One region of the Shewanella sp. NKUCC01_JLK genome, then DNA from elsewhere that is predicted to be linked to it. Evidence: riboswitches for the same ligand, from Rfam matches in the RefSeq annotation. Region 1 holds a riboswitch; the other holds the start of a gene.
The links. A riboswitch is a leader RNA that binds a small molecule or an ion and turns the genes downstream of it on or off. The one in region 1 is predicted to bind cyclic di-GMP.
Positions count from the first base shown of each region.

Region 1 (8,317 bases):
ACCATATTGAAGAAAAAATTAGTGAAATTGACTTAAAAGCCAAAGCAGAAAGCTTTATGGGGTGGCTATATGATTACTTTGGGACCGCTCAAATAATAATTGAACTGAGTAAAATTCCAGATATTCGTAAGTATGATAGATGGTTTGATTATTTAGCTGCAACTAAAGCGTTTGAGATTGAGTTCTATAAGGACGATGAAGGTGAAAATGTATTTATAACCAATCGAAGCACCTGTAAAACGATAGAAATATGGGAAACTGAGCGAGAAAATACAACTCTTGCAAATCATCAAGGTATACAAGAAGCATTCGAGGCACTAAAACAAGTTGATGACTTTACAAGGGATCATATCTTTCAGAACTTATTTTTCATTGTTTAAATGATGATTTTAACTACTCGATTGAAACTCAAAATTAAACTGTAGTTGCATTACAAACAGCACTTTGATTGACGGTACTGTGTTTGACAGTTCGGTTGATCGCGGCGAACCCATCGCATTTCCGCTTAATAGGGTGATTAAAGGTTGGACTGAGTGCGTACAGCTTATGGTTGTTGGCGATAAAATGCGGTTTTTTATTCCCAGTGAACTCGCCTACGGTAACCGTAGCACGGGCAAGATTGGTGGTGGTTCTGTGTTAATTTTTGATGTGGAACTGCTTAAGATTGATTAAATCAGTCTTCAATGAGTCTGTCTTAACGCATTCGGCTGTATTCATAAAAAAACCTAACGCTTAATAAAGAAAAAAGCCCTGAATCTTCGCAGGGCTTTATTTTTTAACCAATAATATCAAAATTTTGGATAATTACTGGCAGGTTGCCGCGCCAATATCAACCCATACTGCTGCAACACCCGGTACATCACCTTTAGTCCAGTAACTCGCCTTCCAAACACGACCGTTATAGCGAGTAGTTTGACCGCCGTTATACACCACACCCGCATCCCAACCGAGATCAACTTGGCTGAGTAGCTGCCATTGGTCTGCGGTGCGAGATGGCGTATTGCCCTGAGTCCAATACTTTGCTTTCCATACCAACTGACTATGACTCACAGTATTACCCGTGTTGTATACCACACTGGTTTGCCAAGCAGGATAGTTACCGGCATTGGGATCGGTTGCATCGCATCCACCGCCGACCACTTTTGGCGTCACGGTCAGATTCGTCGATGCACTTGCATCTAAGGCACCATCGGAAACCAGCACGCTCAAACCATAGCGAGTCGCTTCGGTAACATTGGGGCCAGTAACGACTAACGTGGCACTATTTTGCCCGGCTGCCGACACGCCTGCGGGCACAGTCCAAGCGTAGGTTAAGGCATCACCATCTGCATCGGAGGCATTCGCCACTATACTGACGGTTTTACCCGCTTCAACTGTCGCAGTCGGAGCCAGAGTCACTACAGGTGCTTGATTAGGCGTATCAGCCTTGTTCGTCACCAGCACAGTATCGCTGGCAAATAGCCCTTCAGGATCGGTGACTTTAAGGCTAAAACCATAGGCGACATCGGTTTGGGTTGCTCCCAGTTGAATAGTCGCATTCGCCATATCTGCGTTTGCGATGGTAATAGTTGGGCCAGACACTTGCGTCCAAAGATACGTCAGCGCGTTATTCTCAGGATCGCGCGAACCGCTACCATTGAGCGTCACATCGGCGGGACCGGTGACATTCACATCCGCGCCCGCATTGGCAATGGGCGCTTTATTCACTGGCGGAGTGGTGCCTTCACCATGGCCTAAACCTTCGTGCATGGCATTCAGAATGTCACCATTATCGGCATCAAGTTCCCACGCAAAAAGCCCACCAAGTTGATTAGAAAGCACATATTGCCCCTTGGCTTTAACTGAACGAGCATCATCGAAAGTGATTAAATCGCCAGTAGATGCCTTGAACAAAGATGGCGCCTCGGCCGTTTCGTCGTAGCTGTAAGTCCAACCACTTCCCATGTAATCGTTCGCTATCTGACGATAATCCACCACACCAGCTTCCCAAGTACCTTTCACTTTGCCCGTTGCCGTCCCCGTGAAAGGATTATTACCACTGTAGCCATTCACACCTGTCCAGCCGCGGCCATACATAGCGGCACCGACCACAATTTTCCCTGGGGTCACACCTTGGCCTAACAGCGCATTAACGCCATTAGCTGTGGTGTAACGGGTATTGGGATCCCAACTCGCTTCATACAGATTGGTTTGATGGCCGAGTTCAGTATTAGTCCAACCACCATTAAAGTCGTAACTCATCAAGAAGATGTAATCCATGTACTGCTGAGCAGCCTGATAATCGACTTTTTGAATTTTATCGTCACCAGCGCTAATAGCTGAGGTCAGCTCATAGGTACGACCCGTTTCGGCGCTTAGTTCATCAAGCATAGCCCGTAGTTCACGCATCAGAGTCACATAGGTTTCACCGTCATTGGCATTACCTAAATTTGGGTTAGCGCCATTCCCCCCTGGAAATTCCCAGTCGATATCCACGCCATCGAAGAATTTCCATGTCTGTAGAAACTCTTTCACCGAAGCGACAAAGATATCGCGCTTGGTTTTATCACCGAAGAAAAAGAAGGGATCCGAGAGGGTCCAACCACCGACCGAAGGTAAAATCTTCAAATCTGGATGTGCTTGCTTAAGTGCCATCAATTGACCGAAGTTCCCTTTGTAAGGATCTGAATGCTCACTCACTCCCGCCTGCGGTATTTGAATCGCTGCCCAAGGATCGTGAATCGCAACTTTAAAATCACCACGACCACTACAGGCACGTTGCAACGCTTCGAAACTGCCTTCGATTTCTTTCAAGCTATCATTGATGCCATCACCACCACAAATTGGGGTAAAGCCATATAAAATATGGGTTAAGTTTTGCGCAGGTATCTTATCGACCGGGAATTTACGACCGTATACGCCCCATTCGACAAAGTAACCGCCCACCACTTTGCTTGATTTATTAGCATAGGGACGGTTGTTTTCTTTTAGGGGAGCATTGAGTGGCACTAAATGGCTGCCGTCGGTATCAGCCACGAGGATTTGTTTAGCATCACTCGCCGTACAGCCATCGCTGTTACACAGTTGTACTTGCATCTGATAACGGCCGCCCTTGTTCACCTTAAAGTTAGCGGTTCCCGACGCGCCAGATGGGCCTTCCCAAACTACATTGCCGTTGAGTAACACTTGGGCTCTATTGCCCACATCGCCACTCCAAAGGTTCCAACTGACGGAGACATCGGCGGCATCTTTCACCGTAACTAATTGATTGTAAGCGGTAGCCGCTTGATTCACTTCAATAATAGCGAACTTAGTTTCGCCCCAACCTAAAGTCGGTTTACCGGGCGCCGCTGCAAAAACGCTGGCACTGATGGTAGATGCCAGCGCTGATGCCACTAGCAAGGCTGATGTTGAAATTTGAGTCTTGAACATGAGATATCCCTATTGAATTTTTATATGAATCAATAAGGCAAACAAAGCGTAGACAGGAAACAGCACTCTCTTAAAACCATGCAAAACGACTGACAACTGCACGAAGAAAAACCTGTGGTATCCCCGCTATCATAGGTACAGACGAACCCTTAGACCGGAGGCTTTGCGTCCCAGTTTTTCAACTGGTTTGCCTTTTACACACAATGACAACGTTGTCATTGCAAATATCAGCATAAGCGTAAGCGCAATAAAATTGCAACAAAATATTATCAACTGTGTTATTGGCTAAAATCGTAAATAGAACTAGGCATCTGATAAGAAAGGAATTATGCAAATTAAACTATCGCTAATATTTACTTTGGATAATGAGGATTATCTGAATACTTTAAGAATAAAAAAACAGGACTCGATATGCCAAAGGCATCATAAGTCCTGCTTTATATTTCACAATTTACGTCGCTTATGCAGCTAAACCTCAATCACTAAACATTCATAGCGCAAACCATAGTCGAGCAATATTTATTATCTTTATGCGCGGGGTATTTATGATCCTTATGCGCGGGGATAGTCCCTTGCGAGCATCACAGATAAACCGCGGCAAACCAAGGTCTCCATATCATCGACACGATTGATTTTCATCTCAGCTAAGGGCGCGCTTAATGCCATTTGCTTTAAGCTTTCGAGACAGCCTTTGTAGTAAGGAGCGCTATTCATCATACCGCCAGCGAGCCAAATTCGATTGGGATTAAATAAATTAACCGCCCACGCTAATCCCATGCCGAGATAACTGCCAGCGCGATATAAATCATCCTGAGTGGAGATTTTGCGGCTGCGCACTGAATCGCCACTGGCCAGTTGCTCTAAACTAAACTCGCCAGATTCTGTCATCACGCGACAAGGCCCCAACTCCCCCGCCACGCCCGTCGCTCCCGTAAAGACTTGTCCATTAAAGGCAATAGACATACCGATCCCAGTGCCGCACATGACCAATAACTCACAGGCATATTTAGCATCACAAGTCGCTTGCATACCCGCATCGATATCGTTGCAGATAAACTTAAGCTCACCTTGGGTTTTGACTGTATCGAAGCTCAATCCATTGAGTCCAGGTAAAGATTTACAAGAAACCAAACGATTATTTTGTACCAGTCCAGGTACGGCAATCGCTAGTTGGTAATGCTGTAAATCATAATCACGTTCAAACGCCGCGATTTGATTATTTAACTCTTCAATTTTAAAACCTTCACCTGTGGGGATTTTATATTGTTCTGTATGTCCCGCGAGCTGAAGTTCGAACAGGGCTTTAGTACCGCCCACATCTATTGTTAGTATTTGCATCGCTTACTCCACTGATACATGTGCCCCACTCTGACCCCGAGTGGAGATGGCAAATGTTAGCATAGGGTCCAAATGTTAGCGATTGAATAAAACTTAAGTTGCTAATTTGTAAGGAACAAGTCCTAATTAAAACATGACCAACCTTTTATTTAATTCACTTTTCATGCTCAAAATCACATAAATAAATTAACAACAAACCCCATAACCTCAAGCGTCTTACCTGCACAAATTCACGATTGTATACAAAATCCTTTATTCGCTACCCTTGCATCTAGCGCGCTAGACTTGCGATAATCCGAGCCGGTTAAAACTCAAATCAACATAAACCTACTCATCCTTAGGCGATCTTCGCCTACCGACTCGCATAGCATGCCAGTCTTAATTGGAGCCCTTATGTCACAATCAATCGCTAACCGTCTCGGTGCTATTCGTAACGAATTAACATCTGCTAATCTCGATGCTTTTATTATTCCCCGTGCCGACGAATATCTGGGCGAATATGTGCCAGCACATAACGAACGTTTGTACTGGGCAACCAACTTTACCGGTTCGGCGGGTATGGCTATCGTATTGAAAGATAAAGCCGCAATATTTACCGATGGCCGCTATACGGTTCAAGTTCGTTTGCAAGTCGATGCCACACTTTTCAGTTATGAAAGCCTAACTGATACACCACAAATTGAGTGGTTATGTGACACGTTACCAGCGGGGTCTCGCGTTGGCTTCGATGCGCGCTTACACACCTTAGCTTGGTATGAAAATGCCAAAGCAACCTTAAATAAATCCCAAATCGAATTAGTTGCAGTTGAACAAAACCCCATCGATTTGCATTGGCAGAATCGGCCAGCACCGTCGAACGCTCCTATCACTTTGTTTAGCAACGAGAGTGCTGGTAAAACCAGCCTGCAAAAACGCATTGAAATTGGTGCATTAGTAAAAAAAGCCGGTGGTGATGTCGCCTTAATCGCCGCCTTAGATTCTTTCTGCTGGCTACTCAACATTCGCGGCAATGATGTACCGCGCCTGCCCGTTGTACTCGGCAGTGCCCTGCTCCACGCCAATGGCGATATGCAGCTTTTCACCGATTTAAGCAAACTCCCAGAGGGCATTGAGGAGCATGTTGGTGCTGGCGTAAGCTTTAAGGGCGAGGCATCTCTTGCCGATACACTCGCCAGCATGCAGGACGTAAAACTACTGGCCGATCCGAATTCTGCAAACGCTTGGGCACAAAACATTGCCCGTGAGGCAGGAGCAAAATTGATAGCTGGAATCGATCCTGTCGCTTTACCTAAAGCGCAGAAAAACGCCGCAGAACTGGCCGGCATGCGTGCCTGTCATATCCGCGATGGCGTCGCCGTGAGTCGATTCCTTGCATGGCTCGATGCCGAAGTGGCAGCCAATCGTATGCACGATGAAGGCACCCTTGCGGATAAATTGGAAAGCTTTCGCCTAGAAGATGAGCGTTACCGCGAGCCAAGTTTCGACACGATTTCAGCTGCCGGTCCTAATGCCGCTATGTGCCATTACAATCACAACAATGGCACACCAGCCATGATGACAATGGACAGCATCTACTTAGTGGATTCTGGCGCTCAGTATATTGATGGCACGACAGATGTGACCCGTACCATTGCGATAGGTGAAGTGACCGATGAGCATAAAAAAATGGTTACGCTGGTGCTAAAAGGTCATATTGCCCTCGACCAAGCACGCTTCCCAAAAGGCACCTCAGGTCAGCAGCTCGACGCTTTCGCCCGCCAATATTTATGGCAACATGGTTTTGATTACGATCACGGTACAGGCCATGGTGTGGGTCATTTTTTAAGTGTGCACGAGGGTCCGCAGCGCATAGGTAAAAATGTCAACGGTATCGCATTGATGCCCGGCATGGTGCTTTCCAACGAGCCGGGTTACTACCGCGCTGAGAGTTTTGGCATTCGCTTAGAAAACCTCGTCGTAGTGCAACACTGTGAAGCACTTAAAGGGGCTGAGCGTGAAATGTATGAATTCGATGCGTTGACTATGATCCCTATGGATGCGCGCCTTATTGATAAGAGCCTGTTAACGCAAGGGGAAATAGACTGGTTTAATGCTTATCATCAGCAAGTATTCAATACACTTTCTCCGTTGATGTCAGGGGATGAATTGGCTTGGTTAACTCAAGTGACTAAAGCAATTTAGCACTCCGCTGATAAATAGCGATTTAAGTCGTTATTTTAGTCACTTACGCGCTATAAAATAGAACGCCCAAGGCAATTAGCATTGGGCGTTTTTTTAGCGCTATCAGTGTGTTTTAAAACCCACGCCTTATTTCAAAACCATGATTTCAAAACACGATTTAAAAACATGAGTCGCTAAACCATAGTAGGTTGTGCCATCGGCTGATAAGCATCATCCAGCGATGCTTTAGACAACACTTCAAAGTCCTGATGAATTTCAATAAAACAATCGACTAATTCAGGGTCGAAATGCTGACCTTTGCCTTCAATAATTAAGTCGATAGCCTCTTGGTGGCTAAAGGGCCGCTTATAACATCGGGGAGAAGTCAGCGCGTCATAAACATCAACTAGGGCCACTATCCTCGCCGAAAGCGGAATATCTTCACCTTTCAAACCAAGGGGATAACCACTACCATCCCACTTTTCATGGTGACCCGAAGCAATATCGCGGCCCATCTGAATAAAAGTACATTGGGGCGCATATTCCAACAAACTGCGTAGCACTTGTCCCCCGATCACAGGATGAGCTTTAATTTGTTCAAACTCCTGCGGCGTTAGTTTACCCGGTTTAAGCAAAATCGCATCGGCAATACCGACCTTACCTATATCGTGCAAAATGGCCGACAAACTAATGTCTTGAATATAATCTTCGTTCAATTCTGCAGGAGGATTGGCGGCCAGTAGTCGCTGCGACGCGAGCATTTTCGAATACTGCCGCATACGTAGCAAATGCGCGCCCGTTTCGTTATCTCTGTATTCGGCGAGTTTAGCTAAGCCTAATACGGTAGCTTGGCGTGATGCTAAGGTTGAATCGAGTGCGTCAGCCAACTTACCTAATAAATAAGTAATAGTTAACGTCAACATGGCATTGGTCACGATAAAATTGACCACCACAACGGCCCAAATACCGACGCTATAACCTTGGGTTTCAGGCCAATTGAGCCAATTAAAATGATAGGCAAAACCAATCAATACCAAACTTAGCCCATTCAAACACTGGGCATATAAGCTGGCTCGATTTCCTAAAAATATACCGACTAACGGCGGGAAAATAAATAACCAGAAAAAACCTGCTCCCGAAGGGCCAATCGCAATTAAAAAACCGATGCCAATTGCATAACCCAGCAAGCAGCCACAGCCAAAACGCGTACTATCAGCAAGCTTAGGAAAATACAGTAAAAGCAGTAAAAACAGATAAGCCAGCGTATCAAATACCACCATAAACCAGAGATCGGCGATGACGCATAAATACACACTAGTGATGTATACAGGCACGCAGAGAATCGCTAGAAAGCCAAATAAACGTTCAAAAATCAAACGTCGCCAATGTGGCAGTGCCGCCGCTGTTC
Region 1 covers NZ_JAHKRD010000003.1:29,427-37,743, reverse strand. The annotation lists gene KO537_RS04050 (DUF4062 domain-containing protein) at 1-380, shown strand, start outside; partial or broken gene KO537_RS04045 (FKBP-type peptidyl-prolyl cis-trans isomerase) at 442-672, shown strand; gene KO537_RS04040 (glycosyl hydrolase family 18 protein) at 805-3,411, opposite strand; cyclic di-GMP riboswitch class I at 3,525-3,613, opposite strand; gene KO537_RS04035 (ROK family protein) at 3,964-4,749, opposite strand; gene KO537_RS04030 (aminopeptidase P family protein) at 5,143-6,930, shown strand; gene KO537_RS04025 (HD domain-containing phosphohydrolase) at 7,104-8,317, opposite strand, start outside.

Region 2 (8,317 bases), on a different contig from region 1:
CCTGACGCTTTCGCTAAAAGGCCTCACCTATCGCAATGAATTAGATCCCAACAAATAGCTGAGCACCCACAATCACGGCACCTAACAAACCTGCAATGACTAACGCAACAGATCCACCAGACACTTGATAACCACCGAGCTGCGACTGACGTTGACGCAGTGCCATAACAATGGGCAAGAAGATGATCATCATGACCAATGGTACGGCCGCAAATCCCAGTACCGCCACAAAGCCTTCAGGCAAATACAAGGCACACAAAACAGGCGGAATAAAGGTCAGTAACCAAGTTTGAATACGGCCGGCAAACGTTTCTTTGGCGCGAGTTAATTCGGCGATAAAGTCATATAAACTTAAGGTCACACCGAGGAATGAGGTCACTAAAGCTAAATCAGCGAATAATGAAATACATTTGCTGATCCAAGGTGTATGAGCAATATCCTGTAATGCCGTGACGAGTGAAGGTAGTGAACCTTCAAAACTATTCACCTCATATCCGCCGACTGTGCCTAAAGTCACCAATAACCACAGAACATAACAAGCAAGTGGGATAGTCGAGCCGATTAACAACACCTTACGCAGTGATACCGCATTGCCATCGAGATAACGCACTAAAGTGGCGATACAGACGTGGAAACCAAACGAAGTAAACACCACGGGAATTGCCGCCATCCAATTGCTGGTCATAGACTCGGCAATCGCGCCAGTTGCCATGCTAGCAATACTGACTTCGGGCAATAAAAATAATACCACCACCACGAGCAATAGAATCATTAACGAAAATAGGAAACGTGAAACTTTATCGACCCAAGCAACACCTAGCGCCGCAAAGCCACCGAGCACGAGTGTAAATAACAACACTGCGACTTGATTATCGAGCACGATATCGAACATATTCTTCGCTTTAAGCACTAATAACGAAGAGCCGCCGGTGAGATAAGCCGCGGTCAAAGCAAATAATAAACTCAGGAAAGAAGCACCTTGAATTATTTGACCTTTTTTACCCAGTAACTTACCCGTAATAGCATGCACGTTATCCCCCACGCCAGTGCGTAAGTTAATTTCGAGCATAAGTAATGAGGTATAGGCGGACACGCCCCAAATAACGACGAGTAACACTAAAGCAGGGATAATACCTAAAGCCGCTGTGGCTAAAGGTAACGCTAACATACCTGCGCCAATGGCCGTCCCGGCAACGATGGCGATCGAGCCTAACATTTTTGAATTCACACAATAGTCCTGTTCAATAATTAATTATTATTTTATTTGAGTAAGATTTGAACCGATAAAGCCTTGCGTCTTAAATCGAAATAAGCGACACATCACTTAAAGCATCCAATCAGATCTCGACCTAGCAGATCAATTGGCCCCAATAGCTTTTGAATGTTTCAACCCAGTAGCCATTGAGGCTAACTAAATCGATTATTGAAAAATGGCATGACTTTCAATTGTGATAGCCCAAATTAATGTACCGATATAAGCATCGATTAAATAGATAGTTTGGGACATTAACAGAGCCAAACCCAGTGGGCAAGCCAGTTGTGAACAAAGAAGGGTAGCAAACGGTACGGTAACAACTTAATAGCGCTGTGATAAACGAAAATATACAAGCCAACAAAATCGCTACCTTTGTTGAGAATATATGGGATGTAGCATTGAGCTTAAACCGAGGTAAAGCACATCTTTAACCATCGAGAGCGTGCAAAATATGGACTTAAACACAGCAAATATGTTTAAGCCCAATCACATCATGTTGAGAATTAATTAACTCAGAATGTTAATTTACAGCTCAGTCCACGCCATAGCCCAAGAAGCGCCAACACCTGGCTCAAATCCTGTGGCAGAAGCCGACCACTGCACGCAATAGCCGCTATAAGGGAATGGCTTACATTGATACACTTTGCCATTTTTAGGCTGTAACACTGTAGTACCTGCAACGTAACCTTTCATGCCTGCTGGGAATACAAAATCAGCTTCTGGAGCAGGAGCTTGATCCTTTAAGAAGAGATCAAAGTTCTGCTGAATAACATCACCTTGTTTAGGCTCAGCTTTTACCTGCAAATGATAATGCCCAGCTTTAGGCTCAACAACGTCTAACACTAAGCTTGCGCTGGTATTGTTAACAGTTTGGCTCACAAAACCTGCCGCTGTGCCATCATGGCTAAACAAATACGCTGACACTAGCATCTCGGCGTTACTGGTCACATCAAAGCTGACCTTCGCCGCACCATCGATAATTTGATAATCGTCAGCAAGTGAAGTGACTTCTAAGCTGTTGCCCGGAGCAGGAGCTAAATCAAATCCCACTTCGACACGCTCAATACCTGAGTTTTTCGCTGTAAAAATGTCGTTTTTGCCATACACAGGCTCAATCACACCCGATGCATTTTTTTGTCCCGCTTTTAACTGGGACTGCTGGGCATTAATCGCGCTCGCTAATAGGAAAGGCCAATTTTGTTTATCACCTTGAGTAGCATCGCTAATGGTAATGACTGTTTGCTTAGCCGCTTGCTCACCATTGGCGTCAAACACCCGGGTCATCACTTTATCGCCTGCTTTTAGATTGAGTGACGGATTGATATCCCCCACATCTTGCCATTCACTCGGCACAACAGGACCCGAGCCCAAGTTCACATCGATAGCATTGTAGAAACTATTCGTCGTATCTCCCACTTCCCACACTGCCAAGATCACTTGATAACCACTGCGACCTTCTGGCACGTAGCAGTCATGGGTCACTAACTTAGGCGGCTGTTCCATACCACCATCAACGACGCAAAAGGGGGCTAAGTCAAAGCTCGCTCGGCTCAAAGCTTGGTTTGGGTTCCAATCTTGGCGAGTTAAATAGTAACGCCAATTACGGGTGACATGATTTGCTGTGAACTGCCAACTGAACTTATTCCAGCCCGCTTTAATATCCGTCTTTGCCCAACGGCTCGGACTTTGTTCATCCAAAGGTGAAAAAGCACCATTGCCAGCACTCGCCAATTTGCCATCAGCAGGACCTGATTCAGGAAAACCCGATGGCCCCTCAACACTTTGCGGCTCCCATTGCACCGCGCCACAATTAGCATTTTTACCTGTTTTACAGGCATATGAACGCGATTCAGGTGCCACAACATAACCGTGCGCCTGCGCAGAGATACTCACAAACGCATTCGTCGCCATTACTGCCGCGGCCAATAAACTCAATTTAGAAATAGGGGAAAAAACAGTAGGATTTGCCACTTTAATGCACTCCATTGATTGCCTATCATCCTAAACATAATGATAGGCTTAGATATAAAAGTGGTATTTGGGCAAACAACAGCATTAAACAGCAGTCGTTTATCTTTCACAGAAATCGAATTCTGCGGCAACTCCGCTATCTTAGTTCACTAAAAAATCCATTTACAACCTTAGACCGGAAGCTTTGCGTCCTAACTTTTCAATTAGTTTGCCAAATACAGTCGTTATCATTGAGTCACTACGAGTTAACAGTATGTAACTAAGTAGAAATGACTTGGCTAAATTAGCAACAAAAGACAACGTTGTCAAAAAATAATTCATTTATATTCATTAAGTTACAGAATGTGGATCGGTATTTTTCTGACACCCGTCAAACATTTATCAGCACCTACTGTTATAAACTCGTGCTTGAAACTAAATCTTACCTAGGTATAATGCCCACCTCGCTTCGGGGGAGTAGCTAACTGGATTTCGAGCCATCGTCATCTAGGGTGAACATCAACATACTTGGCAACATGCCATGGTGTTCACAGCAAATCATAGATTTGCCCAGCAAGACCTGAGCACAATGACCGCACCTAGGGGTGGACGGTTTATTGTGCTTATGTCATAACCACCCCTAAAGGATCACACTTGGAAGCCCTACTTGCCTCAACCTTTACGGTTGCTATCGCCGAAATTGGTGATAAAACTCAATTACTTGCACTAATCCTCGCCGCAAGATTTAAAAATAAAACCGCCATTATTTTAGGTATTTTGCTGTCGACATTATTTAACCATTTTGCCGCAGCTTGGATTGGCCAATGGGCGATTAACTGGGTAAGCCCAGATCTGGCACGTTATTTAGTGGCTGCGTCATTCTTTGCGATCGCTCTTTGGGTGTTAATCCCCGATAAAGTCGATGCAGAAGAGAGCCGTTTCTATAAAATGGGCCCCTTTCTCGCCACCTTTATCCTGTTTTTTATCGCCGAAATGGGGGATAAAACACAAATCGCAACTGTGGTATTAGCCGCAAAATACGATTCATTAACTATGGTGGTTGCAGGCACAACCTTAGGCATGCTGCTTGCTAACGTACCCGTAGTGATCGCAGGCCACTTCAGCGCCGAAAAATTGCCTATGTTGTGGATACACCGTGGCTGCGCCGTATTGTTCGCACTCTTAGGCGTAGCAACACTGTTCTTCTAAGAATCGAGGCTGGGGTTTTGCTGCAGAATAAAATCTCTTCACGCAATATTTTATTCTTTTAAACCTAACCGTTTTGCAAGTCGGTGCAAATTACCTGTATCGATTTGCAATATTCTTGCACACGCAGCCCAATTTTGTTGATTCGCGGCTAAAACTTGACGAATAAGTTGACGCTGATATCTCTCAGTCGCAGCCTTAAGCCCCAGCATAACACTGGAATTCTCTTGCGATTGTCCCTCACGACAGGCCGACTCAGACCTAAATGCTAATTCACTGACTAGCGTTGCGGTATCTGATGGCCTATCTTCGTCGACTGTTTTGTGTGCTTGATTCATCAAAGAATCGAGCTGAAAATGTTTATTACTTAAGCTGATGTAAGCCGTTTTTAGCTCGGCTTTCGCCAACACCGCAGCCCTGTGTATCGCATGCTCTAGCTCACGCACATTACCCGGCCACGTGTATTGCTCTAATAACTGCTGCGCTGCGGGTGTGATATTGATATGGGTGAGTCCTAACTTCGCTTTACAACGTTCAAGAAAAAAACCTGTCAGCATGACAATATCTTGCCCACGCTCTCTTAATGGTGCTACGTGGATAGGAAATACGCTCAACCTATGGTAAAGGTCGAAACGAAAACGCCCTTCCGTTGCCTCTTGGTGCAAAATTCGATTAGTGGCGGCAATAATCCGAGTATTCACTTTTAGGCTCTTATCACTGCCCACTCGCTGTAATTCACCGTATTGTAAAACCCTCAATAACTTAGCTTGCAGCCCCAAGGGAAGCTCCCCGATTTCATCTAAAAACAAGGTCCCCTTGTCAGCGAGTTCAAACTTGCCTTGCCTATGACTGATAGCCCCCGTAAATGCCCCTTTTACATGTCCAAATAACTCGCTTTCGGCGACGGACTCAGGCAATGCAGCGCAGTTCAAATAGATAAGTGATTTATCGGCTCTGGTCGATTGATTATGTATCGCCGCGGCCACTAACTCCTTACCCACGCCAGTTTCGCCAGTAATTAATACCGATAAATCAGTGCCTGCCACGGCACTTATCTGCTGCTTTAGCGATTGGATCTGTTTGGATTGCCCTATGATCTCCTGCTGACTAGCAGGACGATTGAGCACCTCAGTGCCATTGGAAACTTCAACAACTTGGGATTCTAGCTGTTGCATCAATAACGCAGTATTAAGACTGGCTGCGGCCAGTGCGCTGATCACACGCAACTCGCTATCACTAAAATCATCAAACTGATGAGGGTTGAAACCATCAATGGTGAGCGCCCCAATTAAGCGATCGTTCGCGATTAGTGGTAAACCAATGCAAGCATGTACATGTAAGTTCGCACTATGATGTGGAATTAAACCATCATACGGATCAGGAAGTTCACTGTCGGCCGGGAAACGAACCACATCGCCAGCACGGGCGATAGCCTCTAATCTCGGATGTTCACTAATTTGAAAGCGCCGCCCTAACACTTCGGCAAAGAGCCCATCTATCGCCAAGGGGACAAATTGCTGCTCCCGAAATGCCAATAATGCCGCAGCATCACAATTGACACGCCGCCTGACCACTGCCAACAAACGCTCAAATCTGTCTTGCGTCGACACGCCGACAGTTAAATCTAAGGCTAACTGAGTTAAATCAGCATGGGCACTCATAGTACATCCACAGTCAAATAAAGTCATATTGACAACAGTGTAATGTCAATTTGACTAATATCAAATTGTCATTATGACATCAGCAAGTGATTTAAAATGTTGAAATACGCTAATACCAATAAAAATCAAAACCTTAAAATATTGGCATGGTGAGTGCAATAAGAGATTTAACTAAATAAGCAAGATTTACGTAGCGCATTCATTATTAATTATCACAGGTGTATTTATGACTATTCATGTAAAAAACAATATCCACTGGGTGGGTCAACGCGATTGGGAAGTGCAAGATTTTCATGGTACTGAGTACAAGATAACTAAAGGCACAAGCTACAATAGCTACCTTATCCGTGAAGAAAAAACCGTGTTAATTGATACAGTTGATCATCGGTTTAGCCAGCAATTCTTACAAAATCTTGAAGCTGAAATTAATTTAACCGACATAGACTATATTGTGATGAACCATGCAGAGGAAGACCACTCAGGCGCCCTGACTGCATTAATGGCCAAAATTCCTAACACACCAATTTACTGCAGTGAAAATGCGGTCGACTCCATTGTAGGACATCACCACCACCCAGAATGGAATTTCATTACCGTAAAGACAGGTGATAGTTTAGCAATAGGCAATGGTAAGCAACTGATATTTATCGAAGCACCTATGTTGCATTGGCCAGATAGCATGATGACATACCTCACCGAAGATGCGGTTTTATTCAGTAACGATGCCTTTGGCCAGCACTATTGCGATGAACATTTATTCAATGATGAGGTTGATCAAAATGAATTAATGGAGCAATGCCTACGGTACTACTCAAACATTTTAACGCCCTTTAGCAGCCTAGTAACGGCTAAAATTCACGAAGTATTAAGCTTTAATTTACCTGTAGATATGATCGCAACTTCACACGGCATTGTGTGGCGTGATAATCCAGCCCAAATTATTCACCAATATTTAGCTTGGGCCGACGCTTATCAAGAAGACCGCATCACGATTCTCTACGACTCTATGTCCAATAATACTCGCATGATGGCCGACGGTATTGCTCAAGGTATCCATGATATTGACCCCAATGTAGCGGTAAAAGTGTATAACGTCGCACGTCATGATAAAAACGAAATCCTTGCACAGGCATTTAGGTCAAAAGGTATTTTAGTCGGCTCATCCACCATGAATAATGTGATGATGCCTAAAATTGCCGCCATGCTTGAAGAAATCACGGGCCTGCGTTTTCGCAATAAAAAGGCGGCAGCTTTTGGTAGTTATGGCTGGAATGGCGGCGCAGTCGATAGAATTCACACTCGTTTGATGGATGCTGGTTTCGAAACTTCAGTGGGATTAAAAGTCAAATGGCGTCCCGATCGTGATGCGATGCAAGAATGCCGTCAGCACGGCCAGCGAATCGCGCGAGAATGGGCATTGCGTCCCCTCGATAGCGCTAATAGTCGCTCTATCATTAATCAAGTCATGTCAAAACCTAGCCAAGCCACCACGGCCAGTCAAACAGCTGAAAATACTGCTACTAATAACGTCCCTATGACTGCACCGATTGCAACAAAAGCGTGCGAATTAAATGATACACAATCAATGATTTGCACCGTTTGCCAATGGGTTTACGACCCTGAAAAAGGAGAACCTAATCAAGATATCATTGCTGGCACACCTTGGACTCAAGTGGCCGAAGACTTCCTCTGTCCCGAATGTGGCCTAGGTAAAAGCGTTTTCGCTGTCATAAAAAATGAGGTGACTAATGCCTAAGCCAATCGTCATTATCGGCAGTGGATTCGCGGCATATCAGCTAGTCAAAACACTGCGACGTTTAAACCGCGAACAACCGATTACAGTTATCACAGCCGACTCTGGTGACGAATACCATAAACCAGATTTAAGCCATGTGTTTAGCCTTAAAAAAATGGCGTCAGACCTCATAAAATTGACCGCGACTGAATTTGCACATGAGCAACAAATTGATGTGATAAATCACTGTGAAGTCATAAAAATAGATAAAGTTCGTCAGGTAGTATGTTGCCATCAAGGACGCGAAATTGCGTACAAAAAATTAGTGCTTGCCACAGGTGCACGGCCCTTTATTCCACCTATAGAGGGGGATGGCGTCGATATCATCCATACAGTTAACAGCTTAATGGAGTATCAGGCCTGCGAAGCAGACATCCATGGTGCGAGGAGAGTACTGGTTATCGGTGCTGGTTTGGTCGGAGTTGAACTGGCAATGGACTTAGCAACTGC
Region 2 covers NZ_JAHKRD010000008.1:2,948-11,264, forward strand. The annotation lists gene KO537_RS09905 (aromatic amino acid transport family protein) at 41-1,216, opposite strand; gene gbpA (N-acetylglucosamine-binding protein GbpA) at 1,781-3,226, opposite strand; cyclic di-GMP riboswitch class I at 3,350-3,449, opposite strand; gene KO537_RS09915 (TMEM165/GDT1 family protein) at 3,860-4,414, shown strand; gene norR (nitric oxide reductase transcriptional regulator NorR) at 4,465-6,072, opposite strand; gene norV (anaerobic nitric oxide reductase flavorubredoxin) at 6,299-7,828, shown strand; gene norW (NADH:flavorubredoxin reductase NorW) at 7,821-8,317, shown strand, end outside.
Region 2: it holds a riboswitch for cyclic di-GMP, as region 1 does, so the genes downstream of both, gbpA (N-acetylglucosamine-binding protein GbpA) here and KO537_RS04040 (glycosyl hydrolase family 18 protein) in region 1, are expected to answer to the same signal.